Regions from separate parts of the Micromonospora sp. WMMA1949 genome, predicted to be linked through region 2. Evidence: riboswitches for the same ligand, from Rfam matches in the RefSeq annotation. Region 2 holds a riboswitch; the other holds the start of a gene.
What was found. Region 2 has a riboswitch for thiamine pyrophosphate ahead of thiE (thiamine phosphate synthase). Riboswitches for the same ligand answer to the same signal wherever they lie in the genome.
Positions count from the first base shown of each region.

Region 1: another riboswitch for thiamine pyrophosphate. It lies ahead of O7607_RS19320 (ECF transporter S component); the one in region 2 lies ahead of thiE (thiamine phosphate synthase).

Region 1 covers NZ_JAPZBG010000001.1:4,078,189-4,086,569, forward strand. The annotation lists gene O7607_RS19310 (energy-coupling factor transporter transmembrane component T family protein) at 1-308, opposite strand, end outside; gene O7607_RS19315 (ABC transporter ATP-binding protein) at 305-1,738, opposite strand; gene O7607_RS19320 (ECF transporter S component) at 1,850-2,440, opposite strand; TPP riboswitch at 2,516-2,622, opposite strand; gene O7607_RS19325 (alpha/beta fold hydrolase) at 2,699-3,535, shown strand; gene O7607_RS19330 (SIS domain-containing protein) at 3,532-4,281, shown strand; gene O7607_RS19335 (DUF6328 family protein) at 4,373-4,873, shown strand; gene O7607_RS19340 (acyl-CoA dehydrogenase family protein) at 4,982-6,955, shown strand; gene O7607_RS19345 (hypothetical protein) at 6,966-7,571, opposite strand; gene O7607_RS19350 (ArsR/SmtB family transcription factor) at 7,624-7,926, opposite strand; gene O7607_RS19355 (metal ABC transporter permease) at 7,970-8,381, opposite strand, start outside.
Region 2 covers NZ_JAPZBG010000001.1:3,374,960-3,383,340, reverse strand. The annotation lists gene O7607_RS16095 (thiamine phosphate synthase) at 11-676, opposite strand; gene O7607_RS16090 (thiazole synthase) at 739-1,512, opposite strand; gene thiS (sulfur carrier protein ThiS) at 1,517-1,717, opposite strand; gene thiO (glycine oxidase ThiO) at 1,714-2,838, opposite strand; gene thiE (thiamine phosphate synthase) at 2,832-3,458, opposite strand; TPP riboswitch at 3,453-3,564, opposite strand; gene O7607_RS16070 (endonuclease domain-containing protein) at 3,683-4,594, shown strand; gene O7607_RS16065 (aldo/keto reductase) at 5,752-6,714, opposite strand; gene O7607_RS16060 (nucleotidyltransferase family protein) at 6,736-7,542, opposite strand; gene O7607_RS16055 (ABC-F family ATP-binding cassette domain-containing protein) at 7,539-8,381, opposite strand, start outside.

The sequences.
Region 1 (8,381 bases), 700 kb from region 2:
TGGGTGACCAGGATCGGTCCGGCCTGGAGCAGCACCGGGCCGGAGCGGTCGGCCGCGAACAGCACCAGCGTGACGAGGATGCCGACGGCGCCGGCGAGCAGCGGCCAGGCCCGGCGGGCCAGCACCCGGTAGCGGACGCCGAACAGCGGCAGCACCGCGAGTTCGACGGCGATGGCGAGGGCCGGGGCCACCGGATCGAGCGTCGCCACCAGGATCAGCGTGAAGACCACCGCGGCGGCCAGCTTCGCCACCGGGTTGCGCCGGGCCAGCGGCGCGCCGGGCGCGGCGACCGGTTCGAGGTTGATCACGGGAGCACCCCGGCGGGCGGGCGGTCCAGGGCGAGCGTCCGGTCGGCGAGCGCGGCGACGAAGTCCTCGTCGTGGGTCACCGTGACCACGCCGTGCCCGGCGTCGCGCAGCTCGGCCAGCAGGTCGACCAGCTCCAGCCAGGTCCGCCGGTCCTGGCCGAACGTGGGCTCGTCGCAGATCAGCAGGCGGGGCGCGGTGGCCAGCGCCGTCGCCACGCTCAGCCGCCGCGCCTCGCCACCCGAGAGGGTGTACGGGTTGGCGCCCGCCAGCCGGTCCAGCCGCAGCCGGTGCAACAGCTCGTCCACGGTGGCGGTGACCGCCGGCTCGGGCCGGCCGATGCGGCGCGGGCCGAGCGCCAGCTCGTCGCGGACCGTGGCGGTGACGAACTGGTGCTCCGGGTCCTGGAACACCGAACCGATCCGGCGGACCAGCGCGGGTGCCCGCCAGCGGTGCGGGGGAGTGCGCGCGTCCCGCCCGGCGAGTTCGGCGGACGCGGTGACGGCCCCCGCTCCGGGTTTCAGCAGGCCGCCCAGGAGCAGCGCCAGTGTGGACTTGCCGGCCCCGTTGGGGCCGAGGACGGCGAGCGCCTCGCCGGCGCGTACCCGAAGATCGGTGGGGTTCAGCCGGGGCGGGAGGCCGAGCCGCTCCGCGGTGAGCAGCACGTCGCCGGGCGGCGTGGTGGCGTGCCGGGGTGGCGCGACGTGGCCGGGTACCCAGACCCCGGCGGCGGCCAGCGCGTCACCGTGCGCGGCGAAGACCGCGTCGGGCGGCCCGTCGGCGCGGACGCCGCCGCCGGGTTCCAGCACCACGACGCGGCCGACCAGCGGCAGCGCCTCGGTGACCCGGTGCTCGACCAGGATCATCGTGGTGTCCGGGTCGAGCGCGTTCGCGACGGCCCGGCGGATCAGGCCGGCGCCGGCCGGGTCGAGGTTGGCGGTGGGCTCGTCGAGCAGCAGCAGCCCGGGGCGCAGCGCGAGCGTGCCGGCCAGGGCCAGCCGCTGCTGCTCCCCGCCGCTGAGCGCGGCGGTCGGGCGGTCCCGGGGGTACGGGAAGCCGACCCGGTGCAGCGCCTCGTCGACGCGGGACCAGATCTCGCCGGCCGGTACGCCCCGGTTCTCCAGCCCGAACGCCACGTCGTCGCCGGAGCGGGCCATGACGAGCTGGGTCTGCGGGTCCTGGAACAGGATGCCGACGCGCTCACGCGCCTTGCGCGGGTCCAGCCCGTCGATCTCGACGGTGCCCTCCTGCTCGCCGGAGTCCTCCGGCAGCAGTCCGGCCAGCGCCGCCAGCAACGTGCTCTTACCGGCCCCGGAGGGCCCGAGCAGCAGCACCCGCTCGCCGCTCTCCACGCGCAGATCCACTCCGCGCAGAGCCCAGCGCTTGCGTCCTCCGTGCCGCCACCCGAACCCCCGCAGCACCACAGCGCTCACCGCCCACCACCCCCTCCCGGCCCAGCCTGCGTGATCAAGGAGTTCGCGTCCGGAGAACCGTCCCCGGCGGACGCGAACTCCTTGATCACCGGGCGGAAGTGGGGAGGGGGGCTAGACCAGGGCGCGGTCGCGGCCGGCGGGGAAGCGGTCCAGGACGCCGGTGTTCGCCAGCGCGCGGGTGAGGACGTGCGCGCCCAGACCGGCGACGATAGTGGCGCTGACGATAGTGATCAGCGCGTACGGGAGGCGGTAGGAGGCGAAGTCGTACGCCTTGTTCCAGTAGACGAAGTCGAAGATCGCAGCACCGAGGCCGGTCAGCGCACCGGCCAGCACCGCCACCGGCAGGCGGAACGAGCGGTACCGGAACGCCGCGAAGGCCAGCTCGGCGCCGATGCCCTGCATCAGGCCCTGGAGGATCACGATGCTCGCCCACTGGCTGCCCAGCAGGGCGGAGATGATGGCGGCCACCGTCTCGCAGTACAGCGCGGCGCCCGGCTTGCGGATGATCAGGCCGGCGAGCACCGCCGGGATCAGCCACACGCCGTAGAGCACTGCCTGCGCCGGCGGGAAGAACGCGAACGCCGCGTCGGTGGCGCTCCAGAGCAGGCCCCAGGCCCAGAAGACGACGCCGAAGGCGACGGCGATGACCGAGGCGACGACGATGTCGACGGTACGCCAGCGGTTGCTGTCGGTACGGTTCACGATTGGCTCCCAGTTCGTCGAGGTGAACCAGGAGAAGACGCACGCCGCGCCCGGTGGTCACCGGACGGCGACGCGGCTGGAGGTCGACCGAACTCCCTGCGCTGGCATTACCCAGATCAGGTTCGAGGGTCTGCGGGCACCGGCCCGCACTCTCAGCGCTGTGCGCTCCCCTGTCGGATGTGAAGTTGTCTCGTCGCAGACGCTAGCACCGACCACGGCCCGGGGCCCAGCAGGGCGAGTGTCGGTATGGTGGCGATCATGCTGGTGGATGCGCGGGGACTGACGTTCGAGGTACGCGCCGGCGGTCCCGAGGGCGGCGACCCGGTCCTGCTGCTGCACGGCTTCCCGCAGCACTCGGGCGAGTGGGACGCGGTCACGCCCGCGCTGCACGCCGCCGGGCTGCGCACGTACGCGCTCGACCAGCGCGGCTACTCGCCCGGCGCGCGTCCGGCCGACATCGGGGCGTACCGGATTCCGGAGCTGGTGGCCGACGCGGCGGCCGTGCTCGACGCGCTCGGGGTGACTCGCGCCCACGTGGTCGGCCACGACTGGGGCGCCATCGTGGCGTGGGGCCTGGCGGCGGCGCACCCGGACCGGGTGCGGACGCTGACCGCGGTGTCGGTGCCGCATCCGGCGGCGATGGGCCACGCGCTCGCCACCGACCCCCGGCAGAAGGTCAAGTCCGCCTACATCGCGTTGTTCCGCAAGCCCGGTACGGCGGAGAAGGTGCTGCTGGCGTGGAACGGCGCCACGCTGCGCAAGCTGCTGAGCGGCGTGGGCGACGCCGGTACGGTGGCGCGCTACGCCGAGCCGATGCGCGAGCCGGGCGCGTTGACGGCGGCGCTGAACTGGTATCGCGCGATGACCGGGGCGGACATGAAGGCGGTCGCCCCGGTCGGGGTGCCGACCACGTTCGTCTGGAGCGACAAGGACGTGGCGATCGGCCGGACGGCGGCGCAGGCGTGCGCCGCGCGCGTCACCGGTGACTACCGGTTCGTGGAACTGCCCGGGGTCAGCCACTGGATTCCGGACGAGGCGCCCGGCCCGCTGGCCGAGGCGATCCTCGCCCGTTGCACAGGAACGGAGGAGGCATGACGGTGAGCGCCGACGCGTACCTGGCGGTGGTGACCGAGACGATCGGCCGGGTGGCCGCCGCGCAGCGGCAGAACGTGGCCGACGCGGCCGACCTGATCGCGGCCGCGCTGCGCGCCGACGGTGTGGTGCACGCGTTCGGCACCGGGCACTCCGAGGCGCTGGCCATGGAGATCGCCGGGCGGGCCGGCGGCCTGGTGCCCACCAACCGGATCGCGCTGCGGGACCTGGTGCTGATCGGCGGCGACCCGGCCGACGTGCTCGGCCCGAAGCTGGAACGCGATCCGGCCGTGGCGCACCGCCTCTACGAGCTGGCGCCGATCCGGCCGCAGGACGTATTCGTGCTGGCCTCGAACTCGGGCGTGAACGGGGCGATGGTCGAGTTCGCGTCCATCGTGAAGGAACGCGGGCACGGCCTGGTGGCGATCACCTCGGCGCAGCACTCGGCCCGGATGACCTCGCGGCACCCGTCCGGCCGCAAGCTCGCCGACTTCGCCGACGTGGTGCTGGACAACGGAGCCCCGTACGGCGACGCGACGTTGCCGCTTCCGGGTGGCGGCGCGGTCGGCGCGGTCTCCTCGATCACCGCGGCGCTGCTCGCGCAGCAGATCGTCACCGAGGTGGTGGCCCGGCTGGTCGCGGCGGGGCAGCGCCCGCCGGTCTACCTGTCCGCGAACATCACCGGCGGCGACGAGCACAACGCCGAGCTGGAGGCACGGTACGCGGGCCGGATCCGCAGGGGTTCCTGAACCGGTTTCGTGATCGCCCGTACGGGGCACAGGCGGTGCTGCCGGTGGGCGTTCACCCGCCGGCCGTGCCGTCTCCCGGGGAGGTCCGCGAGTGTCCAAGGAATCCGAGAAGCAGCGCTGGCAGCGCAACTTCGCCGATCTGTTGCAGGAGCTGCGGGTCGCGCAGACAGGCGTGCAGATCCTCTTCGCCTTCCTGCTGACGCTGCCGTTCAGCAACGGGTTCGGCCGGACCACGGAGTTCCAGCGCGACGTCTACATCCTGGCGCTGCTGACCGCCGCCGCGTCCGCCGCGATGATCATCTCTCCGGTCGCGTTCCACCGGGCGTTGTTCCGGCAGGGCCGCAAGCCGGAGCTGGTCCGGTTCGCCCACCGGATGGCCACCGGCGGCCTGTTCTTCATGCTGATCGCGATGGTCAGCTCGGTCCTGCTGGTCACCGACTTCGTGCTGGACCGGCCGATCGCGTTCCTGCTCAGCGCGCTCACCGGCCTGTGGTTCCTGACCTTCTGGGCGATCCTGCCGTTCAGCCGGCGCAACTGGGGTGAGGACGACATCGACGACGAGGACGACAGCCCGCAGTCGCTGACCGACTGACGGTCCGCCAAATCGGACGTGCACGCAACGCTACCCCTGGGTAACACCCGGGGGTAGCGTCGTTTTCGTCGCACGCGTCGACGCAGCCGGACCGACGAGGAGGCAGCCGTGACCACGACACAGAACAGCCGGCCCGAGTCACCCGACGGTGCGGGGCCGCTTCCCACCGAGGCGGGCCAGGTCTCCGAGAAGGAGGCCCGCCAGGTCGCCGAGGCGGCCCGCGAGTCGGCCTGGGACCGGCCCAGCTTCGGCAAGGAACTGTTCCTCGGCCGCTTCCGGCTCGACCTGATCGACCCGTGGCCCCGCCCCGACCCGGCCGAGGTGGCCCGCGCGGACGAGTTCCTCGGCGCGCTGCGCGCGTATCTGACGTCCGAGGTGGACGGTGAGGCGATCGAGCGGGACGCGCGCATCCCCGACGAGGTGTTCCACGGCCTGGCCGGGCTCGGCACGTTCGGCATGAAGATCGACCGGAAGTACGGCGGGCTCGGCTTGAGCAACCTGCACTACTGCCGGGCGCTGATGCTCGTCGGCTCGGTGAACCCGGCGGTCAGCGCGCTGCTCTCCGCGCACCAGTCGATCGGCGTGCCGCAGCCGCTGAAGATGTTCGGCACACCCGAGCAGAAGGAACGGTTCCTGCCCCGGCTCGCGGCCGGTGAGGTCTCCGCGTTCCTGCTCACCGAACCGGACGTCGGCTCCGACCCGGCCCGGCTCGCCACCACCGCCGAGCCCACCGCCGACGGCACCGGCTACCGGCTCAACGGGGTGAAGCTCTGGGCCACGAACGGCACGCTCGCCACGCTGCTGGTGGTGATGGCCCGGGTACCGGCCGCCGAGGGGCGGCGCGGCGGCATCACCGCGTTCGTGGTGGAGGGCGACAGCGACGGCATCACCGTCGAGCGGCGCAACTCCTTCGTCGGGCTGCGCGGCCTGGAGAACAGCCTCACCCGGTTCCACGACGTGTTCGTGCCGAAGGAGAACGTGATCGGCGGCGAGGGCAAGGGCCTGAAGATCGCGCTGACCACGTTGAACACCGGGCGGCTCTCGCTGCCGGCCATGTGCGTCGGCGCCGGCAAGTGGGCGCTCAACGTGGCCCGGGAGTGGGCGGCGGACCGGGTCCAGTGGGGCCGTCCGGTGGGCGAGCACGAGGCGGTGGCGAAGAAGCTGTCCTTCATCGCCGCCACCACGTACGGCATGGAGTCGATGCTCGACCTGTCCTGCATGCTCGCCGACGACGACCGCAACGACATCCGGATCGAGGCGGCGCTGGTCAAGCTCTACGCCAGCGAGATGGCCTGGCGGATCGCCGACGAGCTGATCCAGATCCGCGGTGGCCGCGGCTACGAGACGGCCGACTCGCTCGCCGCCCGGGGAGAGCGACCGGCCGCCGTCGAGCAGCTCCTGCGCGACCTGCGGATCAACCGGATCTTCGAGGGCTCCACCGAGATCATGCACCTGCTGATCGCCCGCGAGGCGGTCGACGCGCACCTGTCCGTGGCGGGCGACATCATCGACCCCGACGCCGGTCTGGGCCGCAAGGCCAAGGCGGGCGCGCGGGCCGGCGCCTTCTACGCGAAGTGGCTGCCCACGCTCGCCGTCGGCAAGGGGCAGACGCCCGGGGCGTACCAGGAGTTTGGGCCGCTGGCCGGGCACCTGCGCCACGTCGAGCGGACCTCCCGCAAGCTGGCCCGGTCGACCTTCTACGCGATGTCGCGCTGGCAGGGGAAGATGGAGCGCAAGCAGGCGTTCCTCGGCCGGGTGGTGGACATCGGGGCGGAGCTGTTCGCGATGAGCGCGGTCTGCGTCCGGGCCTACGCCGAGCGGGACGCGCACCCGGAGAACGTCGAGTTGGCCGACCTGTTCTGCCGTCAGGCCCGGCTGCGCGTCGACGAGCTGTTCACCGGCCTGTGGTCGAACACCGACTCGGTCGACGTGGCCGCCGCCAAGCGGATCGTCGCCGGCCGGTACGCCGCACTGGAGGACGGCGTGGTCACGCCGCCGGCCGACCTGCCGTGGGTGGCCCGCTGGGAAGCCGGCCCGTCCACCGCCGAGGATGTGCGACGCCGCATCCCGCCCGCTGGCTGACCGGCGCGCCTCACCGGCCGCCGCGCAGCCCCAGTTCGCGCAGCTCCAGCGCGGCGAGCGCGTCGACTGTCGCGTCGTCGCCGCGCCGCCACGCCTCGGCGACGTCGGGCGCGATCCGGGTCAGCTTCGACAGCGGCTGACCGGCCAGCGCGCGCAGCGCCAGCAGGTCCCGGCCGGCCGGCGCACCGGCCAGCGCCTTCGCCGCGCCGGCCCGGCGCATCCAGCGCAGGCGCAGCGGCAGCCAGCCGAACAGCACCAGGCCGAGCGGGAACACCAGCACCGCGACGGTCAGCCCGAGCGCGAGCTGCCCGACCAGTTCCTGCTGGTCGCGGCCCGCGTCGGCGACCGCGCGGGCGGCGTCGGCGGCCCGGGTGAACGGCGCGGTCAGCTCGTCTCCGACGATCGGCACCCGGCCGACCTTGCCGCCGGCGTCGGCCAGGTTGTCGGCGAGACCACCGCCGGCACCTTCCAGCTTCTGCCCGGGTACGGCGAGCTTCTCGACCACGTCGTGCAGCCACAGCGCGAAGCGGATCGCCGCGTACACCCAGACGACCACGAGCAGGTCGGTGAGGAACTGGCGGACGGCGGTGGGAAAACGGTCGGCGTAGATCTTCACGCCGGACAGCGTCCCACGGCGCGGGCGCGTCGGCACCTGGCGGATTTCCCGCTCAGTGCGACCCTTCGCCGGCGTGACTGACCGCGTCCGCCACGATGTGCGCGACGTGGTCGTCGACCAGCGCGTACGCGATCTCCCGGCCGCGCCGCGACCCGCGTACCACCCCGGCGCCGCGCAGCACCCGCAGGTGCTGGGAGACGAGCGGCTGCGGCGCGCCGAGCTTCTCGACCAGCTCGTGCACGCAGCGCTCGCCCTCGGCCAGCTCGCTGACGATCGCGAGCCGGATCGGGGCCGAGAGCGCGCGCAGCAGGTCACCCGCACCCTCGAAGGCGTCGTACCCGTTCGTGCCGGTCACCCTGTAACGGTAACCAATCCCAGCTGCGCCGGCGGGTAGGGCCTCACCGCAGCAGCACCTCGTGCTCGGCCGGCTCGGGCGGTGGCGTCGCCCGGTCGGCCCGGGTCCGCCGCCGCAGCGCCCGCAGACCGGCCGCCGCGAGCGCGACCAGCAGGAACGAGCCGATCGCCACGAGCACCACCGACGCGCCGGGCGCGGTGTCCGCGGTGGCGGCCACCCACACCCCGGTGCCGGCGGCGAACAGGCCCAGCGCCATGGCCGCCGCCATGGTCGACCGGAAGCCCCGGGTCACCTGCTGCGCGGCGGCCACCGGCACCACCATCAGCGCGCTGATCAGCAGCACCCCGACCGCCCGCATGGCGATGGTCACCGTGACCGCGGTGCCGACCGCGATGACCAGGTTCAGCGTCCGCACCGGCAGGCCGGACACCCGGGCGTACTCCTCGTCGTGGCAC
Region 2 (8,381 bases):
CCCTGCGTGGTCACGGTCGGCCGCAGCCCTTCTCGTGCGGGCCTTCGTCGGGTCGCGCGGGGTGGGTGCGCGTCACACGGGTGGCCGCCTCCTGGAAGGCGCTGCCCAGCGTGGTGGCGGTTTCTCTCGGGTCCTTCGCGCGCATGATGGCGCCCAGCACCGCTACTCCTGTTGCGCCTGCCTCTATGCATGCGTGGATCTGGGCCGGGGTTTCGATGCCGCCCAGGGCGAGCACCGGAACCGGGCTGGCTTTCGCCAGCTCACTCAATCCGTCCGGTCGCAACGCCGGGCCGTAGCCGGGCTTTGTCTTTGTCTCGTAGACCGGGGACACTGTTGCGTAGTGCTCGGTGGTGAGGCGGGCCAGCTCGGCGGTGTCGTGACAGGAGCGGCCGACGAGTCCGACGGCGGGCGGCGGGTACGGGCCGGCGGCGGGCAGGTGCACCGCGTCCCCGTCGAGCGGATCGGGTCCGGCCACGATCAGCGTGCCGCCCGCGTCGGCGAGGATCGCGCGCAGGTCGGCGGCGAGCGCGAGGCGCTCGGCGCGCGGTAGGTCCTTCTCCCGCAGCACCACCCACCGCACTCCCCCACCCACGGCCCGCGCCACCACGTCGACGAGCGCCCGTCGAGCGACCCGCCGATCGGTCAGCAGCACGATGCCGCTCGGCCCGCCCTGGATCTTGGTACGCGGCCGCCCCTCGAAGGGCGCATCCGTACCAAGATCCGCTAGGCGTGAGGCGGTCACAGGTCGGGCCGTCCCTCATCCGGGGTGGACGCGAGGGCGTGGAAGCGGCGGGCGATGCGGCCCGCGCCGTACGCCAGACGCCCGGCCTCGACCGCGTAGCGCATCGCCGTGGCCATCGCCACCGGGTCGGCGGCCCGGGTCACGGCGCTCGCCAGCAGCACCGCGTCGCAGCCCAGCTCCATCGCGAGCGCCGCATCCGAGGCGGTGCCGATGCCCGCGTCGAGCACCACCGGCACGTCGACGGCCTGCCGGATCAGCCGGATGTGATGCGGGTTGCCGATGCCCAGCCCGGAACCGATCGGCGACCCGGCCGGCATCACCGCCGCGCAGCCCACGTCGGCCAGCCGCCGCGCCAGCACCGGATCGTCCGACGTGTACGGCAGCACTGTGAACCCGTCCGCCACCAGCTCCTCGGCGGCGCGCAGCAGCTCCACCCCGTCGGGAAGGAGCGTGCGCTCGTCACCGATCACCTCCAGCTTCACCCAGTCGGTGTCGAACGCCTCCCGCGCCAGGTGCGCCGTCTTCACCGCCTCCACAGCGGTCCGGCAGCCGGCCGTGTTCGGCAGCAGCCGTACGCCGCACCGCTCCACCAGGTCGAGCAGGCCACCCGACCCGCCGGGGGTGGTGTCCACCCGACGCAGCGCCAGCGTCACCAGCTCGGTGCCGGACGCCCGGATCGCCTGCTCCAGCACGTGCAGGTTGGCCGCGCCGCCGGTGCCGAGAATGAGCCGGGAGCCGAACGTGACCCCGCCGATTTCCAACGTGGACATCCGCTCACCCGCCCTGGGTGGCGCTGAGGACCTCGACCCGGTCGCCGTCGCGCAGCACGCTCTCCGGCCAGCCGCCGCGCGGCACCACCTCGCCGTTCACCGCCACCGCGAGCCCGCGCTCCCGGTCGGTGACGGTGCGGACCACCTCGGCGACGGTGACGCCGTCGGGCAGCGTCCGGCCCGTGCCGTTGACGATCAGTTTCACGTGCGCTCCTTCCCGAAGCGATCCGGGGTGAAGGGGGCGAGCGCGGAATCCGGCTCGCCGGTGACGATCAGCTCGGTGACCAGGTCGGCGGTAGCCGGGGTGAGCACGATGCCGTGCCGGTGGTGCCCGGTCGCCGCGACCACGCCCGGCCGCCCCGGCAGCGGCCCGATGATCGGCGCGTTGTCCGGCGTACCGGGGCGCAGCCCCGCGACGGCCTCCACCAGCTCGTACTCGACGAGTTCCGGCACCAGCTCCGCGGCGGCGCGCAGCAGCGTCAGCACGCCACCGGCGGTGACAGCGGTGTCCGCGCGCTCCTCGACCGTCGCCCCGACCACGACCTCACCGCTGTCCCGGGGCACCAGGTAGACCGACTCGCTGTCCGCGTACCCCCGGATCACGTGCCGGAAGCCCGGCGGACCGTCACCGGGCGCGCGCAGCCGCAGCACCTGGCCCTTGACCGGCCGGACCGGCAGGCCGGTCAGCGCCGCCGCGCCGCAGCCCGCCGCGACCACCGTGACCCGCGCGTCCACCTCGGACAACGCGCCGACGCGGGCCGGACGCAGCTCCACACCGGCGCGTTCGGCGGCCGTGCGCAACGCGACGACCAGCCGCCGCGGATCGACCTGGTGGTCACCGGGCGCGACAGCGCCGCCGCGCACGCGCGGCGCCAGCGCCGGCTCGCGACCGCGCAGCTCCGAGGGACGCAACGGCGTGATCGGCAGTCCCAACCCCTGCTGGTACGACCACAGCCGCCTCGCCTCGGCCAGGTCGTCGGCGGTGAGCCCGACGACGAGCGTGCCCTCGGTGGAGTAGCCGATGTCGACGCCGCTCGCCTCGGTCAGCTCAGCCGCGAAGCCGGGCCAGCGGGCGGCGGACTCGACGAGAAGCGCGGTGAGTTCGTGCTCACCGAAGTACGCCTCGGCGACCGGCGACAGCATCCCGGCGGCCACCGACGAGGCGCCCGACCCGGGCCGGTCGTCGTGCACCACCACGCGCAGTCCGCGTTGCGCGCACCGCCACGCGATCGCCCACCCGATCGGCCCGCCCCCCACCACCGCCACCTCGGTAAGGAAGGGCCCCCTGTTAACGCCTCCGGTAGAGGAAGGGTCCCTTGTTAACACGTCAGCGCCCGCATCAGCTCGGCGGTGGCGTACGCCGGATCGGCAGCAGCGCTGAGCGCGCCGACCACCGCCACCCCGTACGCACCGGCCGCCCGCAACGCCGGCACGGTCGCGGCGGTCACCCCGCCGATCGCGATCACCGGCACGGACACCGCCGTCGCCACCGCGCGTATCCCCTCGGGGCCGATCGGTTCCGGCAGGCCGGACTTGGTGGTGGTGACGTGACACGGGCCCACGCCCAGGTAGGTGGCCCCGGCGTCCACCGCGGCACGGGCGGTCACCGGCTCGCGGGCGGTCGCGCCGAGCACCGCGTCCGGGCCGAGCACCCGGCGCGCGGCGGGCACCGGCAGGTCGTCCGCGCCGACATGGCCCCCGGCCGCGCCCACCGCGAGCGCCACGTGCAACCGGTCGTTGACCAGGCACCGCGCCCCATACGGCCGGCAGGCGTCGACCACCAGCCGGGCCAGCTCGTACGCCTCCCGGTCGGTCGCGTCGTCCTCCACGCGCACCTGCACGACGAGGTCGGCGCCGGCTACCGGCAGGGCGGCACGCAGCACGGCGAGCGGGTCACGCCCCGGCCGGGTGTCGGTGATGAGATGCAGTCGTCCCAGGGACAGCACGGCAACGCTCCTCCCTGCGCCGGCATTACCCGGATCAGGTTCGACGGTCGGGGGCTCCCAGCCCCCCTCTCAGCCCGGTCCGCACCGGGCTCCCGTGGGTCACTTGCGGCCTACCGTACGACGCCTCCTGCCCGTACGGAAGCCCGGGTGAGGTTTTTCCCAGGAACCAGCCGTCCGCCGGATCGGGGCAGTGGGTGACCGTCTCGTCACGACACGCTGCTGGGATGTCCGTTCCCGCCCGTGTCCCGCGCCGCCTGGCGACCCTGCCGTTCCGGGGCGGCCGCGCCGTGTCCGAAGGGCTGCTCACCTGGACGATGCTGCGCGGGCCGACGTGGATTCGCCTGCTCCCGGACGTGTACGTGCATCGGGACGGACACCGCGCCGACGACCACCGGATGTGGTGCGAGGCGGTGGCGTTGCGCCTGCCGCCGGGTGCCGTGCTGGCGGGACGCAGCGCCGCCTGGTTGTTCGGCGCGGACGTGCTCACCCGCGACGCGCCGGTCACCGTGCTGCTGCCGACCGCTGCTCGACTGCGACCGCACCCACGGTTGCGGGTGGTCCGGTCGCCCCTGCCGGAGCGGGACCGCACCTTCTTCGGCGGGCTGCCGGTCACCACCTCGCTGCGTACCGCGTTCGACCTGGGCCGGCAGGGCTCACTCGCCGAGGCGCTGGTCGCCGTCGACGCGCTGCTGCGTCGCCGGGTCGTGAAGCTGCCCGCACTGCGGGCCTACGCCGCCGACCGGACGGGTTGGCCGGGCGCTCCGCTGCTGCGCGAGGTGCTGGCGATGGCCGAGCCGTTGAGCGAGTCTCCGATGGAGACGCGGCTGCGGCTGCTCCTCCTCGACGCCGGTCTCGGCCCGCTCACCGCCCAGCACGAGGTGCGCGCCGGCGGACGCTTCGTGGCCCGGGTGGACCTGGCCTGGCCGGCTCTCCGCCTCGCGGTCGAGTACGACGGCGACCACCACCGGGAACGGGCTCACTTCCGGCGGGACGTGGCGCGACTGAACGCGCTCCGCGCGGCCGGGTGGGTCGTGCTCCGGTTCACCGCCGACGACGTGCTGCGCCGTCCCGACGCCACAGTCGCCCTGGTACGCCAGGCCCTGGCCGAACGTCGCGCCACCGCGGCAAACCACTGACCCGCACCCGCCGCACCCGCACCCGCACCCGCACCCGCACCCGCACCCGCACCCGCACCCGCACCCGCGGCACCCTGCCACGCCTCTGGTCCGCACCCCGCCGCACCACGCCTCCGGCACGCAGCCCGCCGCACCCCGCCGCGCCTCCAGCCCGCAGCCCGCAGCCCGCAGCCCGCAGCCCGCAGCCCGCAGCCCGCAGCCCGCAGCTACGAGTCTCGCCCCGGCGCGCGCCGGCCCGGCCACCGCCACCCGGCGCCTGACCCGTGGTGCCTGACCTGGCCGAGCCGAACCGGGCCGGGCCGGGCCAAGCAGGGCCGGGCCGAGCCGGGCCGGGCCGGGCTGGGCTGGGCCGACCGAGCCGAGCCGGGCCGAGCCGGGCCGGGCCGGGCCGGGCCGAGCCGAGCCGAGCCGAGCCGAGCCGGGCTGGGCCGGGCCGGGCCGAGCCGCCCGAGACACCACGGGCGTCAGGAGGCCGCCGCAGACACCCATGGCGTTCCACTCGCGACTGAATCTGGCGACGAGTGGAACGCCATGGGTGTCTCAAGGCCCTCTTGACACCCATACCGTTCCAGCCATCGTGGGCGCTGCCTCTGAGTGGAACGCCATGGGTGCCTCCGCGCGCGGGCGGGGCCCGGTGGGCGCACCCCGCCGCGCGGGGCAAGCCCCGACGGTTGCACGCCGACGAGCGGGCGCACCTGCGATGCGCGGGCGGACCGAACACCGGTGGACCGAACACCGGTGGACCGAACGCGCGGACGGACCCAACGCGCGGACGGACCGCGCGGACGGGCCGATCGAGCGAGCTGGCCCCACTCGCGGGCGGGCCCAACGCACGGACCGGACGCACGGGCGGGACCCAAGCGCGAGCGGACCCAACGCGCGGACCGGATGCACGGGCGGGATCCGACGCGCGGGCGGACCGAACGCGAGCGCACGGGCGGACCTAAGCGGGAGCGGACCCAACGCGCGGGCGCACGGGCGGACCTAAGCGCGAGCGGACCCAACGCGCGGACCGGACGCACGGGCGGACCCAAGCGCGGGCGGGCCCAACGCACGGGCGGGGCGCACGGGCGGGACCCGAGCGCGAGCGGACCCAACGCTCGGGCGCACGGGCGGACCCGACGCGCGGGCGGGCGCGTCGGCACCGGCGGGGACGGTCAGAGGATGGCGTCCAAGGCGTCCAGGTCCTCGTCGCTGGGCTGCCACGTCCCCGCTTCGGCGTTCGCCTTCACCTGCTCGGCAGTGGTCGCGCCGGCGATCACGGACGTCACGGCGGGACGGGCCGCCAGGCCGCCGATGGCCACCTGGAGCATGCTGATCCCGCGCTCGGCCGCGTACGCCTCGATCGCCTCGATGACGTCCCAGCGCGCGGCGGCCAGCCGCTCGGCGTACCGGCCGCCACCGGCCAGGCGGCTACCGGCCGGGGGTGCCTCGCCGCGCTTGTACTTGCCGGTGAGCAGCCCGTTGGCGAGCGGGAAGAACGGCAGCATGCCGAGGCCGAACCGCTCGCAGGCCGGGATCACCTCGTCCTCCACCCCGCGCTCCACCAGCGAGTAGTGGTTCTGCGCGGAGATGAACCGGGTACGGCCCTGCGACGACGCGGTCCAGTCGGCGTCGGCGATCTGCCACCCGGCGAAGTTGGAGTTGCCCAGGTAGCGCACCTTGCCGGCGGTCACCAGGTCGTCCAGCGCGGCGAGCGTCTCGTCGATCGGGGTGCCCGGGTCGGGCTCGTGCATCTGGTACAGGTCGATGTGGTCGGTGCCGAGCCGGCGCAGCGACGCCTCGACGGCGCGGGCGATGTAGCGGCGGGCGCCCCGGGCGCCGTGGTCGGGCCCGTTCGCGCCGTGCATGTCCATGCCGAACTTGGTGGCCACCACCACGTCGTCGCGGCGGCCCTTGAGCGCCTGGCCGAGCAGTTCCTCGGAGGCGCCCTGCGGCTCGCCGTAGATGTCGGCGGTGTCGAAGAAGTTGATCCCGGCGTCGAGCGCGGCGTCCACCACCGCGCGGGTGCCGTCGAGGTCGAGTTTGCGGCCGAAGTTGTTGCAGCCGATACCGACCACGGACACCACGAGCCCGGAGTCGCCCAGCCGGCGATAGGTCATCTCACTCACGAGATCCACCCTATGCCCGCTGCCCGGGGGTCACCCGGGCAGCGGGAGCACCTCGGCGGCCAGCGTCCGGGCAGCGGCGATTGTCGCCGCCAGCTCGGACGGGGTACGCCCCACCGCGCCCAGCAGTGCCTGCGCCCGCTCGGCGAAGTGCGGCGGCGTACCCGGCAGGCGCCCGGCGGAGGCGATCATGCCCTTCTCGTTGACAAGCCACCGTCCGGCGCGGCCGTGCAGCGCGTGGACCAGCACCCCGACCACCCGGAACAGGCAGCCGGCCACGTAGCCGGCGTCGCCCCCGGCCGCACCCTTCGCGGCGCCGTCGAGCAGCAGCCCGGTCTCCCATCCGGCCGCGACCAGCGCGGCGCCGAGCGCGGGCGGGTAGTCGACGGCCTCGGCCCGCAGCGCGGTCAGCTCGCCGGTCGGGTCGCCGAGCACCCGTCCGAGCGCCACCTCCCCGGCGTACGCGTGGGAGTAGAAGCCGAGCGGGTGCCCGGCCTGCACCTCGACCGTGTAGCGGCCGGCCCGGCAGTCCGCCCAGACCCGGTGCACGCGGTCCAGGTCGCGGTAGATCCAGTCCACCGCGACCCCGCCGACGCGCAGCCAGCCGCCCCCGTCGACCCACGGTCCCCAGCCGCCCGGGGCGGTGAGGTCCACCGGCCCGTCGGCGACCGAGGCGGCCACCGCGCGCAGCCCGGCCAGGTCCGGCGTACCCCGGTAGTAGAGGCCCAGGTCCCAGTCGGAGTCGGGCCGGTGGTCGCCGCGGGCGCGGCTGCCGCCGAGCGCCACCGCGACCACGCCGTCCACCGCACACAGCCGGTCGGCCAGGTCCCGGTCGATCACCCGACGTCCCAGACCGGCTCCGGCGTCTCCACCACGTCGCCGTCGCCGCGGAACAGCACGAACCGGTCGAAGGTACGGGTGAACCACCTGTCGTGGGTCACCGCGACCACAGTCCCCTCGAACGCGGTCAGCCCGGCTTCCAGCGCCTCGGCGGAGGCCAGGTCGAGGTTGTCGGTGGGCTCGTCGAGCAGCAGCAGGGTCGCCCCGGACAGCTCCAGCAGCAGCACCAGGAACCGGGCCTGCTGCCCGCCGGAGAGCGTGCCGAACCGCTGGTCGCCCTGACCGGCCAGCTCGTACCGGGACAGCGCCGCCATGGCCGCGTGCCGGTCCATGCCGGCGCGGTGGTCGTCGCCGCGCCACAGCACCTCGACGAGTGTCTTGGCCATCAGTTCCGGCCGGTCGTGGGTCTGCGAGAAGTGCCCGGGTCGCACGCGCGCGCCGAGCCGGACCACGCCGCCGTGGGCGACCGGTGCGAGCGCGCCGGCACCGTCGACGGGGGTGTTGCCCGGCTCCGGGTCGGTGCCGCCCCGCGCCAGCAGGCGCAGGAAGTGCGACTTGCCGGTGCCGTTCGCGCCGAGCACCGCGACCCGGTCGCCGTACCAGAGTTCGAGGTCGAACGGATACGTCAGGCCGTCGAGCTCCAGCTGCTCGGCGATGACCGCGCGCTTGCCGGTCCGCCCGCCGGTGAGGCGCATCCGGATGTCCTGGTCCTTCGGGGGTACGGGCGGCGGCCCGGCCTCCTCGAACTTGCGCAACCGGGTCTGCGCGGCCTGGTAGCGGGAGGCCATCCCGTCGTTGTACGCGGCCTTCTGCTTGTACATCAGCATCAGCTCACGCAG